Regions from separate parts of the Holdemania sp. genome, predicted to be linked through region 1. Evidence: riboswitches for the same ligand, from Rfam matches in the RefSeq annotation. Region 1 holds a riboswitch; the other holds the start of a gene.

Region 1 (12,205 bases):
GCGGATAGGAAAATCTTGAAGAAGCTTGCCTGCGACTTCTTTTTATTTTGAACTCAGAAGATGCCTTTCAACCCAATCTGCGACGCCGTCTTCATCGTTGGATAACGCAAGATCGTCGGCGCAGGATTTTAATTCATCAGCGGCATTGCCCATCACGACGGCATGGCCGGCAGCTTTCAGAATGTCCAGGTCATTGTAATCGTCGCCAAAGGCGATAACGTCGCAGAGCTCAATGTTGAGATGAGCGCATAAATCCATTAAGCCGGTGAGCTTGGATACCTTACTGTTGAGAATCGCAAAATAATTGGGATCCTTGGCGTTATCGACCAACTTGCAATGATAGGCTTCAAGATCCAGCTGCCTGATCATTTCCGGAAGTTGAGTAACAATGGAAATCTTGGCGATCTCAACGGTGTCGATCGTCGTATAATCGGTATATTCGTGGACATGATCGCCGGTGACCAGACTGCGGTTATTGGTCAGAATCACATCGGGATAAGTGACGTTGACATGGGTGTCAGGAAGGGTCAGCAGCTCGCGGATCAGTGCTTCCGCCTTGTCAGCTTCAACCCCGTATTTGCTGAGTGTCTGATCATGATAAATTGTCTTTGCGCCGTTTAATGAAATGATCCCGTCAGCTTCGATCGCCTCCATGTATTCTTTAGCGCGCATGACGGCTCGGCCGGTCGCCACAATCACCTGATGATCGGTTTCTGTTTTCAGTCTGTGGAAAATTTCCCGGGTCATTGCGGATACGGTCTTGTCGGTGTGAAGCAGTGTCTGATCTAAATCAATCGCCAGTAATTTCATCATTGAAGCCTCCTGTTTTCATTAATGATAGTATAGCACTAAAAAAGGAAAAGGGTTGATTGCGAACAAACAGAGGACAAATAAAGAACAATGGTCTCAGCATGGTTGCGGCAAACAAAGTTTTTTAGAGCGAACAGCCATAAAAAAACTGGAAGAAATGCGCTCAGGCACATCTTCCAGCTTTAGTGGACAGCGATTGTTTTTACGCAGCGTCGGATTGAAGGGTGCAATGCCCATAGAACGGCGTCAGGCCCCACATCTCAACACCCTGGACTGCAGTGCTCTTTAAGCCCGGCGTGTTGTAATTGAATAAGGGAATCAGGTAGACGTTCTCTTCGATCAGATAACGTTCAGCGTCATGCAAAGCGTTCATGTATTCCGTATGATCGACCAGATATCCCGCTTCATCAACCATTTTATCATAAATCGGATCGTCCACGGAGGCTACGATCTGCTGACCAGTCGTCCACAAATTGAGGAACTGGGAAGGATCATCCCCGGCGCTGTATCCATAACGGGAGGTTTCAAAATCGCCATTGTCAACCTGATTGTAGAAGACGCCGGATTCCACGACCTGCAGCTCACATTGAATCCCGGCTTTTTCCCACATCTGCTGCAGAATCTGCGCCACGTCAGCGTGCAGCTGGCTTTGCGAATACTTGTAAACAATTTTTAACGGATGACTTTCATCATAACCCGCTCTGGCTAATAAAGCTTTGGCTTCGTCCAGGTTGTATTCCAGATATTTTTCTATGGCGTCCTGTTCCTTGCGGAAATCGCCCTCAGCCCCGGCTAAGCCTTCCGGAACATAACCATGCAGAACGCGGTAGTATTCCTCGCTGCCGACAGCGCTGACCAAGGCATCCTTGTCGATGGAAAGGGCTAAGGCCCGGCGGACGTCGACATTTTTTAAATAGTCAGGACCGGTAGAGCCGGAATTTAAAGCGATGAAATAACTGGAGATTTGTGGGATTTTCCAGATTTCTTCCGGATTTGGATACCCTTCGGCAATCGTCGCGGTTATGTTGAGCGCCATATCAATTTCGTTGTTTTTAAACGCCAGGGACTGCGCGTCGGAATCGGCCATGACCAGGAATGTGATCCGCGGCATCGTGATGCTATCAGCGTCATAGTAGTTGTCGTTCTTCACAACGACGGCTTTTTCATTTTCATTGCATTCTTCCAGCGTGTACGGACCGACAGTCGGATAACCGGGCTTGAAGGCCCATAGCGATTCGTGGGCGTCGGCGATGTCAGCGCGCAGCGGCCGCCAGACATAGTTTGTCAGCATTTGTGGGAACCAGGCGCAGGGCTTGATCAGTTTGAGAACCAATGTCTGATCATCAGGCGTGCTGACGCCTTCAATTTCAATCTGCGTCGGATCCAGATCCATGTTGCCGGCGATTTCTTCAGCGCCGGCCAGATAGGTCATCGGGTAGTAAATCGACCAGGAATTGTCGGCGCCGTAGGTGAGATTCCGCAGGATTCCATATTTGAAATCGGCGGATGTCAGCGGCTGACCGTCGCTCCACACAATGCCGTCGCGCAGAGTGAACGTGTAGGTCAGCCCATCGTCAGAAAGAGTATAATCCTGGCACAGATCGTTGATGATCTGATTGTTGTCGTCAGCTCGAAACAGACCGGCGGTCAAATGACGCAGTACGTAATCATTGACTGTTTCCTGGGTTAAGCCTGGATCTAAGGTTGTGATCTGACCTCCGATCGCGACGACCAGTCCCTCATCTGAAGCCCGGTTTCCCTGAGCGGCGTTTTGCGACGAACAGGCCGCGGTGAACAGCAGCATGATGGAGCATAGAAGGGTAAATACTTTCTTCATCTTTTCTTCCTCCTCAGAATTGACTCTGATAAACAAAAACCGCGTACTATTACATACGCGGTGAATTACCGTTTTCTATGCAATAGCGCCTCTTCATTGAATGAAGGAGTGCTGCGGGTATTTCCTGCAGCCCCATAACCAACTTCTGCCGAAGCCTGTTATTCGGCGGTGGTTGCCTTTCTGAAAAGATCATCGCCCGCCGGCTCCCCTTTCGTACTCATCTGCACCGCTACCTCTACATGTTTTTGTTGTATGTTATAAGTCTATCCGTTATTCGTGAAAAGTCAAGCGATTAAAAACGATTTCCAGAAATTAAAATGAAAAAATTGTTATTTTATGAAAATTGAAGAAAATTATTTTCATGGAATAAAATGCAAGGCGGGCAGGGATTGAAACAGCCGGGATGATAAAGAACCGGCACGAAGTCAAGCGTTTCTTTAGTGCACAGGGGATAACGCAAGCTGAGCGGCGGGGATCAGCAAAATGGAAAAAATAAAAAAGCTCCGCAATCCGGAGCTTTGATGACCATGGAGCAGATGAGCGGAATTGAACCGCCGTGTCGACCTTGGCAAGGTCGCGTTCTACCATTGAACTACATCTGCACAACTTGTGGAGCGGGTGAGGAGAATCGAACTCCCGTAGCAACCTTGGGAAGGTTGTGTTCTGCCATTGAACTACACCCGCGCATTCTGATTTCCAAGTGCTCATTTATTATAGCATAATTTGAAAAAAATGAAGTCCTGAATTTAAAAAAAATAAAAAAAATTTTGCCGCGGTCTGGCAGAACAGATCAATGCAGAAATGTGAATGAATCCTTGTTTATCACATTGTGAAGGCAAAAAACATAAAAAAAGGCAGATTTATGAAAATAAACAGAGATTTTCATAAAAATTCTAAAAAAAACGGAAAAAAGTAAAAATATTTTGATTTTTCGCGGGGCTTTTTTAAAAATACCGCAATATTACTAATGTAAGCGAAAGGAGAGTGTTTATGAAAGAGATATTTCAAGAATACGGAGGATTAATCATCGCGGTAATTCTGGTCGGCCTGTTGATAGCTTACATCACAATGGCCGACACTGGATTCGCGGCGCAGCTGACCAGCGGCATCAGTAAGACCGTCGGGAACTTGCTGGATTTAGGGCAGCACTACACACCGTCGGTATCGTAACCGACAGAAGGAAAGCGGCCGCGCTTTCCTTTCTTTTCATCAATGTGAAGGAGGAATATGAATGAGTCAATCCGTCAAGATTTACGGCCTGATTTTCCTGGCCTGTATCTGTCTGTTATTGTTTCTGGATTTTGACCGCAAGCTGATTATGGAAGATTCGCTGTTTGAGAGTGTGCGGACGACGCAGTTATCCGTGTTGGACGAAGCGCTGAACCGCGGAGACCTGATCGTAAACAACCGTTTGTCGGTGAATAAAAACCGGGTGATGCGGTTGTGGAATGCAAAGATCGCGCAGAATCACAGCACGCTGTCGCAGCTGGAAGTTCGCTTTGTCGATATTCATGAAGATCCGGCCGCGATTGCCGTGGCGGTGCGGGAATCGGGGAAAGCAGCGATGAGCGCACAGATGGATTCGCAATATGACAACGTGGTGATCGTTGAAAGAAACGAGGAGACAGAATGAAAAAAATAAAGCTTTCCCCTTCTTTTCTTCAGCGCTACCGGCTGCTTTTAACGCTGATTCTGACGTTGGCGGTGGGCTTATGCGGTTATAAAGTGTATGAAACGACCGTACAGGCGGCCATTGATCCGATTCTGGTTCCCGTAGCGGCGCGATATCTGAAATCCGGCACGGTGATTCAACGGGAGGACATTCAGTTGATCGAGGTTCCGCGGCCGGTAGTGCTGGAAGGCGTTGAAAAAGATCCGGAACTATTAATCGGTCAGGCAGTCGACACCTATAATTCGGTTGCGGAAGGCGCCTTGTTCTATGAAGAACTGTTGATAGCGAAAGATGAGCTTCATGATGTGTCGGCGTTTCCGCTGCTGGAGAATGAAGCGGCGGTGACGATCGACGCGGACATCAAGACATCTTACGCCAATTCCATCCTGCCGGGACATCAGATTGATCTTTATTTTCAGGGCTACGCGACACAGGCAGACGAATCGGAAAAACGCGTGCTGTATGGGCAGCTGGTATCGCAGGCGCGGGTGATCGCGGTTCGCGACAGTACAGGTAAGAATATCGACGCCCAGTCGGATAAGGCCACCAGCGTCATCGTTGTCGCCCTCTCGTACGAAGACGCGGATCTGGTCCAGCGGGCAAAGTTTTTCGGCACGGTGCTGCCGATGGTAACCTATGGATCGCTGAATCCGGAAAGTCAGGCTGAGGATTTCTATGACATTGCGAAAATGCGTGAACTGCTTTATCAGAAAACGATTGACGTCAGTCTGGTCAAAGAGGTGAGGGAGGATGAATGATGCGCGGATCTTTGACAAAATTGACTTCGGTGTGCTCAGCGATCTTCTAATTCAGGAAGATATCCGCGATATCAACTGTCTGAATCACAACGAAATCTGGGTGACTTCCAATCATCATGGGCATTACCGTCTGATGGACCGATCGATTCAGGAAACGGAGATCAACCGCATTGCCAATCAGGTTGCCAATAAGATGGAAAAAGAATTCAACCCCGGCAGCCCCTGTCTGGAAGGCGATATTCATGACGCCGATCTCGATTTGCGCGTCAGCGCGATTCATGAGGAACTTTCGGTCAGCGGCGTGACGTTGGCGCTGCGCAAGGTATCCCGCGCCAGTATTCTGAGCGAGGACTATTTAGTGGAAAGCGGCTTTATCACCCGTTCGGCACTGCAGTTTCTGATCCGCTGTATCCGCTATCGGTGCAACATCATTTTTGTCGGTGAAACCGGCAGCGGCAAAACTGAATTCTTAAAATTTCTGGCGACCTATATTCCCGTCGATCAGAGAATTGTGACGATTGAAGATTCGCTGGAATTCAATATTAAGGAAATCCATCCTGAAGCTTCATGCAGCGCGTTCCGGGTGCGTCCGGGCTTTGATTATTCAGCGATCATCGCGATGGCGCTGCGTCAGAACGTCAACTGGATTCTGCTTCAGGAAGCCCGCGGAAAAGAAGTCGACGATTTGCTGGACGCGATGTCGACCGGACATACCGTGCTGACAACGATGCATACCCGCGGAGCGGATACCGTTACCACCCGCATCAAGCAGATGATGAAAAACGACGCGGAGTCGATGAGCTCGCTTGAAATGCGCGTGTATTCCCTGGTCGATCTGGTCGTTCATCTGAAAAAGGAAACGGGTAAGGACGGAATTGTCCGCAGCGTCGACGAAATCATCGAGTATCTCTATGACCCGAAAACCCGGCAATGTACCCAGCATGTTCTCTACCGGGCCCGCACCGGCCGGCTGAACCGCTGTTCACCCGAATTGCAGCGCCGTCTGGGAATGACGGAAAGCAGGGAGAAGAAATCATGCGCGGAATGAAAATTCTGTTTCTGACGCTGGGCTTTTGTTACAGTGCCCTCGCATTCAAACTGGACTGCCATGACTGGCAGGCTGTTTTGGACAGCCGGGTGATGCGGAAGCTGAACGATATTTCCTATTTTGGATTAATCCGCCGGATTGAAATCCTGGGCGGACATTATCCGGCTGGTCAATATGCAAGTCAGGCGGCAATTTTAGGAACTCTGTGCGGCTTGCTCTGCTACGCCACGACAGAGCACTGGGTCTATTCGGCGATCATCGCGTCCCTGGCGATCTTCTTTCTGCCTTCATTTTTCTATATGAATCTGAAGCGTTTAGCCCAGGAAAAAGAAGAAAAGGAAATGTTGACGTATGTATCGACCGCGATTCTTTACATCCGGGAAGATAAAAACAGTCTGCGGATTCTGAAAGACTGCGCGGCGTTGGTGGAAGCGCCGTTAAAAAAGGATCTTGAGCTTTGCGTGCGGCAGATCGAAGCCAATTCGGATTTTGCCCAGGCGCTGGATGATTTGGAAAAGAAGTACGAATATTCGCAGGTCCGTAATCTTCATTTATTGTTAAAAGGCAAAAAGATCGAAGGCGGACGCAACGAACAGCTTGTCGATTATCTGTTTGACAACACCGAGGAAAGTGAACTGCTGATCAACGATTACCGGCAGAAGAAAGCTGCCGGACGTTCGGTATTTTACTTTATGATGATTTTGAATCTGCTGGCGGCGCTGGTCATGAAAAAGATGTTTCATTCCTCCATGTATGTCAATCTGGCGACGGAGTCCTTTCGCTTCTGCATTTTTCTGTTTTACCTGCTGAACGCTGCGACGCTGTTTCTGTATGAATTCTGGTGCAGCCGCAACGACAAGCTGGAATAGAGGTGAGTTTATGGGATTGATGTTGGCACTGATGCAGCTGAGTGCCCTGAGCTTGTGGGGCCTGTGGGGCTATCAAGCGGGTCCGTTCGCTGCGGAAACAGCGGCGCTATTAGACCGCTGGATGGAATCCGACTACGCATTTTATTGTGAAAAAACAGGAAAGGGACAACCGCGCGCCCGCATGCTTAAACGGATATTGTACGCGTTTGCCGCCGGATTGTTCATGCTGGCGATCAAGAAAGGCGCGCTGGATACATTTTCACTGATCTGCGCCGTTCTGGCGGCCGCCGCCGTCTACCTTGGCGATCGCCTGCGGTTAAAGATGATCTATATCCAACTGCTGGGACAGGCTAAAAAAGAATTTCCTTACTATTTGAATCATCTGGCGATCCTGATTCAAAACAATCCGGTGCCCAACGCGATTGAAAAATCAATCCGTGAAGCGCCGGCGATCTTTCAGGAAGATCTGCGGGTTTTGGCGCGGGAAATCCATACCCAGGGATCTGATCTGAAGCCCTATTTGAAATTTGCCCAGCGGTTTTCTCAAATTGACGATATCGGACGGATTATGCGGACGTTGTTCAGTCTGTCGATCACTTCCGAGAATCGTGAGCTGATCTTAACGGCGTTTTCTAAAATCGCGAATGAAAAGATCCAGGGCGCACGCCGCATTGAGCTGCAGCGCCGGATTGAAAAACAGAATATGATTCCTTACGTTCTGTTTCTGTGGCTGGGCTTTGTGATTTTGAATATGATCGCTTCGATCCGGTTTTTCTAAACAAAAAGGAGGAGAAATATGGGTAAGGGCGTGGAAATTTTCGGCGGCTTATTTGTGTTCACATTCTGCGTGCTGTTAATTCCGCAGATGCTGGCTTTTGCCGTCGGCTATAAAACAATCAATGAGCTGACAAGCTCAATGGTGGAAATCATTGAAGTCCACGAGGGTCTGACAGAACCGGCCAAACAGGAAATTGAAGTTTGGAAGCAGCGGGTTCCGGAAGTGACGGTGGAAACGGAAAGACAGCCGCAGAATGAGCGGTGTACCTACAAAGTAACGGGGAAGCTTCAGATTGAAATCGCCCTGATCGGTTTGAAAACCGAGCTGAAGGCGTCAAAAACAACGAAGCGGGTGATCTATTGAAAACGCGGAGATGTTTGTGCTTGCTGATGCTGATCAATCTGGTTTTAAGTATGGCAGCCATCCGGGCGGATTGTACAGTCATGTTATTTTATTCCGTAAAGGATTGGGTCGCCCATCAGGATTTCTGGGACAGCGAATTTACTGCCGATCAACAGATGACGATCAATTCCCAACAAATTACGGCGCAGTTTAACGCGCTGGGGACTTTTTCCTATCCCAAGCGAACAAGCTGGGAAGTGCTGGCCGGATTAAAAACGCTGACTGTCAGCGGAAATGAAAATCCGGACGATCCCAATTTTATCTCAGCCCATTTCGGGCGGCCAATAAAGATCGGCGACTTGCAGCTTGAGGTTCAGGGATGGAACGGTAGGGGCGAAGTCATGGAAAAGACAGTCTGGATCAACGCAGAAATGAACTGGGTTGACGGCCGGGCGGAGCTGACGGCTGGCGAAGAGGTGCTGAGTACGAAAGAGAAGCGGATTGCCTTAAATCTGGAAGACCGCGAGGTAAGCAATCTTTATGTCATGTTTAACGACAGCGGGCCGCAGTGTCACTATGAGTTAAACTATTTTCAGATTCCGGATTACGCCGTGCAGGAACATGTTCGCTGGACGCCGGAAAAAATTGAAAATACAGATATTCGTCAGGTCACGGTTTGTCTGGACGGCGGAACTTTCGAGCCTGATGGTACACAGGGGATATGGAAAAAAGAGAGTGCCGGTATTTTTACTCCGTCGACCTCATTGTTCGCACGGCAGGAAGCGGAAATTCAGAATCAATCTGATTTCTACGACTATGGCCGCGGGGGATCCATTCCAGCCTACGCCAATCCGGAGGTCGTAAAAGGGCTCGACAGCTACTCCAGCCAGATCAGTGGCTGGTATACTGAAGAACAGGGCGGCGGTTTTCGTTACCGCTATTACTCATACGGCTCAAAAGGAAAAGCCTGGCCCTGGATTGAAACCAGTCCGGGCTGGGGCGTTCAGTATGCAGCGAATCCGGTATATTGGGCTCAGCAGGGAAATTTGCCGCATCAGATCTGGTCGAGCGATGACGCCGGCTGGTGTCAGCATACAACCGGCAGCCGCAGCACGCCGTGTTACAAGTATGAAGGACACAGTACCAATGCCCGGCTGAATTCATACGATGTCACCGTCGTTACCTATAAAAATCTGTATGATCCGCAAGAACACTGGATTGCGGATGCCCGGTACACGCTGCTGAATGTTCTTACCCAACAGCGGCAGGATTTGGGAAACGGGGATGGTTCTGCGTTTTTCTATTCGCTGGATCAGTCCGGCCAGTGGCAGATCGAAGCGCAGTTACAGGATGAAGCTGGAAACAGGGCGACTGTGACGTCAAACGTTTTTCTGATTGACAATACCGCGCCATCCGCACACTTGGATCCCCAGGGTGATGAAACGTGGCATAACCAGCCGGTGGCGGTTGAGGTTTCCCCTTATGATGAACATTCCGGCGTAAAACGCTGGCGCTGGGCTTTATCCGTTGACGGCGGTCTGCATTACGGTCGCTGCAGCGAATGGCTGCAGGCGCAGCCAGCGACGCTGACGCTGGGAGAAAATGGTCTGAACAGGATCAAAGTGGAAGTTGAAGACTTTGCGGGCAACCGCAGTGTAACCCTTTCGGATCTGTACAAAATTGATCGCCTGCCGCCCCAGAGTGAGCGCAGCTGGATTGAAGACGAAGCGGGAACGATTCTTGCGGATGGGGATCAGGTATATTCAAACTGGGTTAATGGAACGGCCCGACTTACAGTCCATACCGGTAAAGTCGAAGATCGGCCCGCGGAGTTTAACAGCGGTGTTCAAACGGTACAAGCCGCAACTTCGCAAGGTGAAATTGCATTGACTGAGCAGGACGAAATCTGGTCGACGCCGTTGGCCAACGACAAAGAAGGACGTCAGACGCTGACGCTGACCGCCTGCGATTATGCGGATAACTGCGCCGGGCTGGCAGAATTGGAATGGCGCGCGGATCTGCACGGCCCTGCGATCAGCTGGACGCTGACGCCGCAGGACTGGACGAATACAGATGTTTTGGTTCAGGTTCAGGCGAAGGACGAGCTGAGCGGAGTGAAGCACCTGAGCGTTCCGCAGAAAACTGGAGATGGGCCTGCCGCTCAGTTTACCGTCAGTGAAAATGGTACTTATTCCGTATCTTCGAAAGATCATGCGGGAAATAGTACGACGGTCGCTATTCCGGTCGGCAATATTGACAAGCAATCCCCATGGGCCTTGTTTGATCCGCCAGAAGCTGAAACCGAGGAAGATAAAATAGCTGTTTTGATTACGCCGCAGGACGATTTGAGCGGTGTTAAGCGCTGGCGTTACCGCCTCACCTATGACGAAGGTCAATCCTATATTAAAACTTCGTCCTGGTTTGATCACGATACTCCGCAGACAATCGAACTGACAATGGCGGGAAAATGCAAAATTGTCGTGGAACTCGTCGATCGGGCAGGCAATGAGGGAACCTCCATTTCCGGTTACTTTCAGCTTAACGAAGGCGACTCGGCGGCCGGTCAGTTGTTTGTTCCCGCAGCGCATCCAGATGAAACTGAATACGCAATGCTGCATGCTCTTTGCGATGGCTGCAATCCCCAAAAGCAGCAGACGGTGACCGTCTGGCTGCAGGATGAGGTGATTTTTGAACAACAGCTGCCGGCGCTGCCGGAACAGACGATCAGAATTCCGTTTACGCTGAACGATGAAACGGCGATCATGCGGGCCCGGGTTGATTATGAACTGGACAAAGACCCGGACGATAATGAACTTCGTGTTAACATCGGCACAATATCCCGTCAGTTTCAACAAACCGGGGAAGAACAGCTTGAGTTTAACGGAGCGGTCATGTTCACCATAAATCAGAAGGAGGAACAGAAGAATTACGCGGAAACGTTGACATTGATCAGTCCTTTGCCCCAGTCAGACTATTTTGCGGGGGAAGGGATCGAAGCGGGGATTCAATATCATTATGTCAATGAATGCGCCGCGGTTGTAAACTGGGCCTGCAAAGCTGATACCACGCTGATCAATGCGAAAGCAAAGGCAATTTTTGATCAGGGCGCAGAGCCGGTACGCGAAAAATACGCAGTGGGCGCACATTACGAAATTCCGTTTGAAAGACAGGGCGACAGTCTGGTATTGCCGATGATGTGGGCAAGCCAGTATGAAGGCTGGATCAACGACGAACCCGTTTTCGAGAAGCTGGACGCAGACGATCAGATTCTGGAAGCCGGCCGGCGATGGTATACCGATCCACTGAAGGAACCAGACGATTTGATTTATACGCTGCAGGGTGAGAAAATGGCGGTCAATGAATTTTCGTTTAAAATGCTGCGAGCCGCGGTTATTGACAGCTGGATGAAAGATCAGTATCGAATTAAATTTGCGAATCCGCAGGATGCGCAGACATTTGATACGCCGTTGTGGCGGCCGTATCTCGACTGGTTTGCTCAGCTGGCGGGAAAAACTGCGCTGGCCGCTGCTAATCTGAATGGAGCGGAGGCGGAAAGATCGCTGCCTGAAGAACAATGAAGCATGTACCCGATTTTGAAACAGAACGAATTAAAAGCGAGCCCAGCTCGCTTTTAATAGCGTTTAATAATTTTAATGGTGACGGAACATTTGCGATATGATCCGGTTTCGTCATTACATCCGGTCGGCTGTGTCCGTTCCATACACTCTTTGCGTTTTTGAAAGATAATCGTTCTTGGACGGCAGGTGGAATCACAATCATCCGGGCAGGAATCTCCGCCGTCGCCACAATCACAGTCGTTACCGCAATCGCAGTCATTACCACAATCGCAGTCATTACCACAATCACAGTCGCAATCACAGTCACAATCGCAATCACAATCATTCCCACCGCCGTTATCATCGTCGCCGCATCCCTTATCACAATCACATCCGCAGCCGCAGCCGCAACCCTGATTTCCGCAGCCGCAGCCCTGATTCCCTCCGCAGTTGCCATTGTCGCATCGGCAGCCATCGTCGCAGTCGTCTTCGCAACAATGATATACGACTTCGTTTTCTGCCTGGATCTGATCT
Region 2 (6,479 bases), on a different contig from region 1:
CCGGCTGGATGGGGGAACGTCAACCGCTCCGATCTGCTGGCCCTCAACACTTATTCCGTTTACTATCCGCAGCCGAAGACCTTATCCCTCATTCCGTTTCCACTGACATATCAAGGCCGGCCAGGCCAGGTTATGCTGGAGGGACAATGGGATGAAGCTCAGAAGGCTTGGTTTTCTTCAGGGCTGGCCGGGGATCCCGGCAATGTCGTGATCTATAAGCCGGAAAGCAAACTGACGCAGGAAAATGCCGCAGTACAGTTTATCTATTTCAATCCGGATGAAACGGAAATCATTTCCCGCATGGTCGCGGAAGTTGAACAAATTCTGATGGAATATCAGACAGCCTATGGCGCGCGGAAGCTGCCGCAGCGAAAAATGATATCTTTGGATATTCCTGACTATCAAAATGCCGGCGCTTTCCAGCGTGGGGAGTGGACGTTTTACACGCGGATTCTACCGGAAGAATGTTCTCAAATCCAGGAACATGCCGATCGGATGATTGGCTTGATGGCGCATGAACTGGGTCATCTCTGGTTTAACGGAGCTGACGTTTCTTCCTGGGAGGACTGGCTGAATGAAACCGGGGCGGAATGGGCTTGCCTGCGTTACTTGATGAAACACGGCCCGACCTGGCTGCTAAAGCAAAAATTGAACACGCTCGTTTCCACTTATGCACCGCTGCGGCCGATCCGCACGGCGGAAGGAAAGAACGATGCAAAAAGCATCCATCAAAAAGGAACGGCTTTGTTTTTAAAGCTGGCGTTTGATCAAGGAATGACGGTCGTCGATCAAATTCTTTCCTTGTTAGCGAACCTGACGGTTAAGTCCACGGCAGCTCTGCTGGAAGCAATCCGCCGGGAACTTTCCCCGGAGCTGGCCGCGGAGATCGAAAAATTTTTGGATCAGGCTGATTTTGGACTGCACGGGGAGGATCTAATCTTAAAGAAATGGATTGAAGCCGTAAGTCAGGCATCCGCGGAATAGAACGGAAATATCAAAGTAAGAAAGAAAAGTTGATTAGGATACTAAAAGAGGAGCATACACTCCTCTTTGTTGTCTATGTCAGAATCTGGGGCAGAAGACAATTTCGTCCATGCTTTCTCCAAGATCTTTAGAACACCCTGATCGGAGAAAGTTAGATTGATTTCCCCGCGACATAATCGGTCTGCGCGGCTTCCAGGACACTGCCGATCCCCTGAGCGTCGCCGATTTTGACGGATTTGCCCACATTCAGTATCCATTCCGCTGTTAGGCAGCCATCCGTGCCGCCGATGATCCCAATGGTTTTGCCTGTCGGTTTACCCGCAGCGCTTTCTTGACGTTTGTGACCAGTGGTTTGTCAAAGCCCGGAATCCGCAGAACTTCTGGCAGAACACCGGTGACGGCGATGACGACGTCTGGATTCAGATGCGCGACTTCCTCGCAGATGATCCTGTCACAGGCGCTCTATTCGACGCAGGCTTCCTTGATCAGCTCCCACCGGGTTGATAATTTTCCGGCGATCGCGGAGTGGTCGATGCGCTATCGGCGTCAGCTTCAGGAATACATCCAGCGCCATGATCCCGACTTAAGTGAAAGCGAAGCCCGAACTCGGGCGAACGTCGTTCATTGTCTGCTCAACAGCTACGCGATGCGTCATGCCGATCGGCTGCAGCGCTTCACCTATGATGCCAAACCATTCCGTGCCATTCTTTATTCCTTATTAAAATTGGAGGATCACGATGCCAAAGACCCGCTGTCGCCCGCCATTTGATCTGTTTTTCAAGTCCTTGGGAAATTCTGTTAGAATTTCCTTTTTTCTTGTGTTTTCCGGTTGAAATGTAAAATTGAATATGGTAATCTAAACATGCTTGTGTGAAAGCACAGCTAGAGGCGCGGAGATTAAGAGTACGCTGATGGAGGCCGAAAGCCTGAGAAGTCAGCCGGAAAGGATGATCCGCCGAAGTCGCTTTGTCATAAAAGCGGCTGGGGACCTATCGAACAGGTAGGTCACTGTCTTTGTAAAGATGCCATTTTACAAAGGAGCACTATCTTAAGGCATATAGGGATGAATGATGATTTCCATTGATCTTTACATGTTTTAGGATGTAAAGATTTTTTTGTTGAGGAGGAAATTGTATGCGCAAGAAAACTGCCACATCATTCAAAATGCCCCATACCTATGTCATTATCTTCGGCATGGTCCTGTTGACCGCGCTGTTGGCGAACATTGTGCCGGCCGGGGAATTCACCCGTGTCCTGGATGAAGCCAGCGGCAAGATGGTCGTCGTCGCCGATTCGTTCCATTACCTGCCGAAAACGGGCTGCAGTCTGTTTGAAATTTTCACTTCGATTCAGTTAGGCTTCATTGACGGTGCTCAGATTATTTTCTTCATCGTCTTTGCTTACGCCTTTGTTTATATGTTATTGAAAAACGGAACGTTCGACGCGGTCGTCGGCGCTGTTTTGCGGAAGATCGGCAACCGCGTACACCTGTTGATTCCGATCTGCATGATCGCCTTCGGAATCCTCGGCTCGACCATCGGTCTGTTTGAGGAAACCTACGGTCTGCTTCCGATCTTCATTTCGATCGCGATCGCGCTGGGCTTTGACGCCATCGTCGGCGGTTCAATCGTGTATATCGCAGTCGCGGTCGGCTTTGCGGCGGCGACGATCAATCCGTTTACGATCGGCATCGCTCAGGAAGTGTCTCAGGTTCCGCTGTTTTCCGGTCTGGGTTATCGGATCTTCTGCTTTGTTATTTTCATGGGCATCTCAATCATTTATGTCTGGCGTTATGCGGAGAAGGTCAGAAAGCATCCGGAAAAATCAATTCTGGCCGGTGAAAACCTGAATTTCCGCGAAGTCGGTACCAAGGAAGAGTTGATGAAGCGTGATTTTACGCTGACGCAGAAAATTTCCGGGCTGTGCTTCATTTTCACCGTGGTCATGCTTTTGATCGGCACGATCAAGCTGGGCTGGTATATCAATGAAATCGCGGCGCTGTTCATCATCATGATGCTTGTGATCGGTCTGGTGTCCCGGTTTACGCCGAGTCAGATCGCGCAGTATTTCATCGAAGCGGCGAAGGATATGATGTTCGGTGCATTGATTGTCGGACTGAGCCGGGCGATTCCGGTCATCATGGACAACGCGCACATCATCGACACGATTGTGTACTGGCTGTCGACCGGATTGGCGCAGTTTCAGGGCATCGCAAGCGCAATGGGCATGTTGTTTGTGCAGAATATCATTAACTTCTTCATTCCGTCCGGCGGCGGACAGGCGGTCGTCACGATGCCGATTTTAGCGCCGGTTTCTGAAATGGTCGGCTTGAGCCGGCAAATCGCGGTTCTGGCTTTCCAGTTCGGCGACGGGTTCTCCAATATTTTCTGGCCGACCTCCGTCTTTATGATGTGCGGAATTATGGGCCTGCCGGTCAACAAGTGGTATAAGTTTGTGACGCCGTTGTTCGGTTTGTTGTTCATCGCGGAAATTGTGCTCTTGACGATTGCCGTGCTGATCGGATACTAGACGGGAGGAAATCACGATGGAAAAGAACTTGGCGACGCTGCGCGAGGCGCTGTTTGCGCGGGAAGCGGAAATGGCTGAACAGTTTGAAAGGGTCCGCGATGAAATCTACGCCCATCCCGAACTGGGGTGTGATGAAGTCTGGTCGTCGCAGTATTTGTGTGAAAAAATGCGCGGCTATGGCTTCACGGTCACGCAGCCTTACGGCGGTCTGGCAACGGCGTTTCGCGCCGAGCTGAACTGCGGCGATGGTCCGAAAATTGCTTTCCTGGCGGAATATGACGCGCTGCCGGGCTATGGCCCTGAGCATAACCAGAACGCCCATGCCTGCGGTCATAACTGGATCGCAGCTTCAACGCTGGGCGCAGCCGCCTTGCTGGCGCAGTTCAGCGAGGAATTCAGCGGTACAATCGTTTTGATCGGCACACCGGCGGAAGAAACGCTGGGCGGCAAGTGCGACCTGGTTGACGCGGGCTGCTTTGACGATATTGACGCGGCATTTCAGATGCATTTAGGCGCGGAAAACAACATTCATGTCGTGTCGCTGGCGATGGATTCCCTGCAGTTTGACTTCACCGGGAAAGCGGCGCACGCTGCGGCGTATCCGCATTTAGGCATCAATGCTCTGGATGCCGTCCAGCTCACGTTTGCCGGGATCAACGCCCTGCGCCAGCACATGCAGAGCGACGCAAGGGTGCATGGGATTGTAACCAACGGCGGAGCGGCGGCCAACATCGTGCCGGAAAGCGCGTCCTGTCAGTTCTATATCCGGGCGAAATCCCGCGCTTATCTGGAAGAATTAACACAGCGGATCATCAACTGCGCCAAGGGCGCGGCGCTGATGACGGGTGCGTCGTTAGCTTATCATAACTTTGAGAACTCGTATGACGATCTGGTTTACAGCGAGCCGTTACGGAAGCTGTTGAAGGAAAATCTGGAAGCGCTGGGCGTGACTCATTTTGTGCCGCAGTCCAACGAAGCCTCCGGCTCGACCGATATCGGTAATGTCTCGCATGTTTGTCCGACGGTGTATTGCGAAATTGAAACCGACGCTTGTCCGCCGGTGTATGCGCACAACGAAGATTTTCTGGACTATGTTCATGGTCATGCCGCCGATCATTCGCTGCACACAGCGATTAAAGCGATGGCCTTCAGCGCGCTGCAGGTTTTTCTGAACCCGGAGCTGTTAAAAGGCGGACTGTAAAGCGTTCCCAACGCTCAGCAATCAGCGGGATTCAGAAATTTCCAAAACAAACGACGAAATAAAACCAAGAGCCGCGGGAAGCGGCTTTTTTAACAGACTCTTTGAAACGGCTGGAAACTTTGGCATTCTGTCTGAAAAAGCAAGCGAAGCCTTATCCGAGTGCGGGCGGGGCTTGTGTTTGCCGTGAGAGATGTTTATAATCGGATTGAAGTCATCGGACTTGAAGGAGGAATTGAACAATGCAGAGAATCGTAACTATTCAGGATATTTCCTGCGTCGGCAAATGTTCGCTGACCGTGGCGCTGCCGATCATTTCGGCGATGGGCGTGGAAACAGCGATCATCCCAACGGCGGTGTTGTCGACCCATACAATGTTTCAGAACTATACATTTCATGACTTGACCGACGAAATCGCGCCGATCGCACGGCATTGGCAGCAGGAACAGATTGATTTTGCGGCGATCTATACAGGATATTTAGGATCGAAAAGACAAGTTCAGCTGATTTCCGATTTCTTTGATCAATTCAAATCTGAGGATAATTTTATCTTTGTGGATCCGGTCATGGCGGATAACGGCAAGCTTTATCCACTGTTTGACCTGGACTTTGCCGCCCAGATGGCCAAGTTGTGCGCCAAGGCGGATATCATCGTGCCGAATCTGACGGAAGCGTGCTTTCTGACGGGGACGGAATACCGGGAACACTACGATGAGCAGTACATCGAAGCGCTGCTGGATAAGCTGGCCGCTTTGGGAACAAAACGCGCGGTCGTGCTGACCGGCGTGGCTTTAGAACCCGGCAAGACCGGCGTCGCCGGCCGGGATCTTGTAAGCGGGAAGAAAATCCGCTATGTGCATGACCGGATCCCTGTCAGCTACCATGGAACCGGGGATATTTTCTCAAGCACGACTGTCGGCGCTCTGGCACTGGGAAAAAGCTTGCAGGAAGCGCTGGAGATTGCGGCCGACTACACCGTCGCCTGTATCCGCGAAACGATGGAACACGACGCTGAAAAGAAATACGGCGTGAATTTTGAACGCGTGCTGCCGCAGCTGATCCGCCGTCTCGGTTTATAAAAATAGAAGAGGCGAACAAAATTTAAAGCTTTTGCATCTATGGGAATCCTTCTCAGTATTTTGACGTCCTGCATACCACAAGAGATTCCTGCATCATAGAGGGCATTGACAATATATCGCCAGCGTGCTCAACGACAATCCAGTTAAGAAATAATCACCTGTTCTGATAATTCCTGGTGGGATAAAAACTATAAAACAGAAGAAAAATGATTGAAAACAAGCGGACAGATTGGTAAAATTACATTGACTGGAAATAGCCGTTGTGCTATTATTATCACGTTGTATGCCCCTCTGATGGCTGCAACCGCTCATAACAGGGTTTTAAGACGGGAAATCGTCCCCTGCGCTGGCGAGTCTCTTTCAGAAATACATGAGAATATGAACGGAGGTGCAAGTCATGTACGCAGTAATTGAAACAGGCGGAAAGCAGCTGCGCGTTGAAGTCGGCCAGTCGATCTATGTAGAAAAGCTGGACGTTCAGCCGGGTGAAGAAGTCGTCTTCAACACCGTTGTGCTCTATGCCAACAGAACAACAAAAATCGGTACGCCGTATGTCAAGGGTGCTAAGGTCACCTGCAAAGTTGAGAAGCAGGGCAAGGAAAAGAAGGTCACGATCTTCAAGTACAAAGCCAAGGACGGTTCTTCTCACCGCAAGCAGGGCCACAGACAGCCGTATACAAAGCTGACCG

Evidence for each region. A riboswitch is a leader RNA that binds a small molecule or an ion and turns the genes downstream of it on or off. The one in region 1 is predicted to bind lysine.
Region 2: it holds a riboswitch for lysine, as region 1 does, so the genes downstream of both, AC5OW4_RS13565 (YfcC family protein) here and AC5OW4_RS05355 (peptide ABC transporter substrate-binding protein) in region 1, are expected to answer to the same signal.

The regions. Positions count from the first base shown of each region.
Region 1 is NZ_CFQZWI010000021.1:20,650-32,854, reverse strand. Features, by position in the region: gene AC5OW4_RS05360 (Cof-type HAD-IIB family hydrolase) at 43-813, opposite strand; gene AC5OW4_RS05355 (peptide ABC transporter substrate-binding protein) at 1,013-2,647, opposite strand; lysine riboswitch at 2,723-2,893, opposite strand; tRNA gene AC5OW4_RS05350 (tRNA-Gly) at 3,176-3,249, opposite strand; tRNA gene AC5OW4_RS05345 (tRNA-Gly) at 3,258-3,331, opposite strand; gene AC5OW4_RS05340 (hypothetical protein) at 3,638-3,817, shown strand; gene AC5OW4_RS05335 (DUF5411 family protein) at 3,879-4,280, shown strand; gene AC5OW4_RS05330 (RcpC/CpaB family pilus assembly protein) at 4,277-5,077, shown strand; gene AC5OW4_RS05325 (CpaF/VirB11 family protein) at 5,070-6,125, shown strand; gene AC5OW4_RS05320 (type II secretion system F family protein) at 6,113-6,994, shown strand; gene AC5OW4_RS05315 (hypothetical protein) at 7,005-7,772, shown strand; gene AC5OW4_RS05310 (hypothetical protein) at 7,791-8,135, shown strand; gene AC5OW4_RS05305 (hypothetical protein) at 8,162-11,692, shown strand; gene AC5OW4_RS05300 (hypothetical protein) at 11,746-12,205, opposite strand, start outside.
Region 2 is NZ_CFQZWI010000124.1:435-6,913, reverse strand. Features, by position in the region: partial or broken gene AC5OW4_RS13575 (M1 family aminopeptidase) at 1-984, shown strand, start outside; gene AC5OW4_RS13570 (RusA family crossover junction endodeoxyribonuclease) at 1,388-1,753, shown strand; lysine riboswitch at 1,860-2,038, shown strand; gene AC5OW4_RS13565 (YfcC family protein) at 2,119-3,513, shown strand; gene AC5OW4_RS13560 (M20 family metallopeptidase) at 3,530-4,714, shown strand; gene AC5OW4_RS13555 (pyridoxamine kinase) at 4,954-5,790, shown strand; ribosomal protein L21 leader region at 6,083-6,157, shown strand; gene rplU (50S ribosomal protein L21) at 6,188-6,479, shown strand, end outside.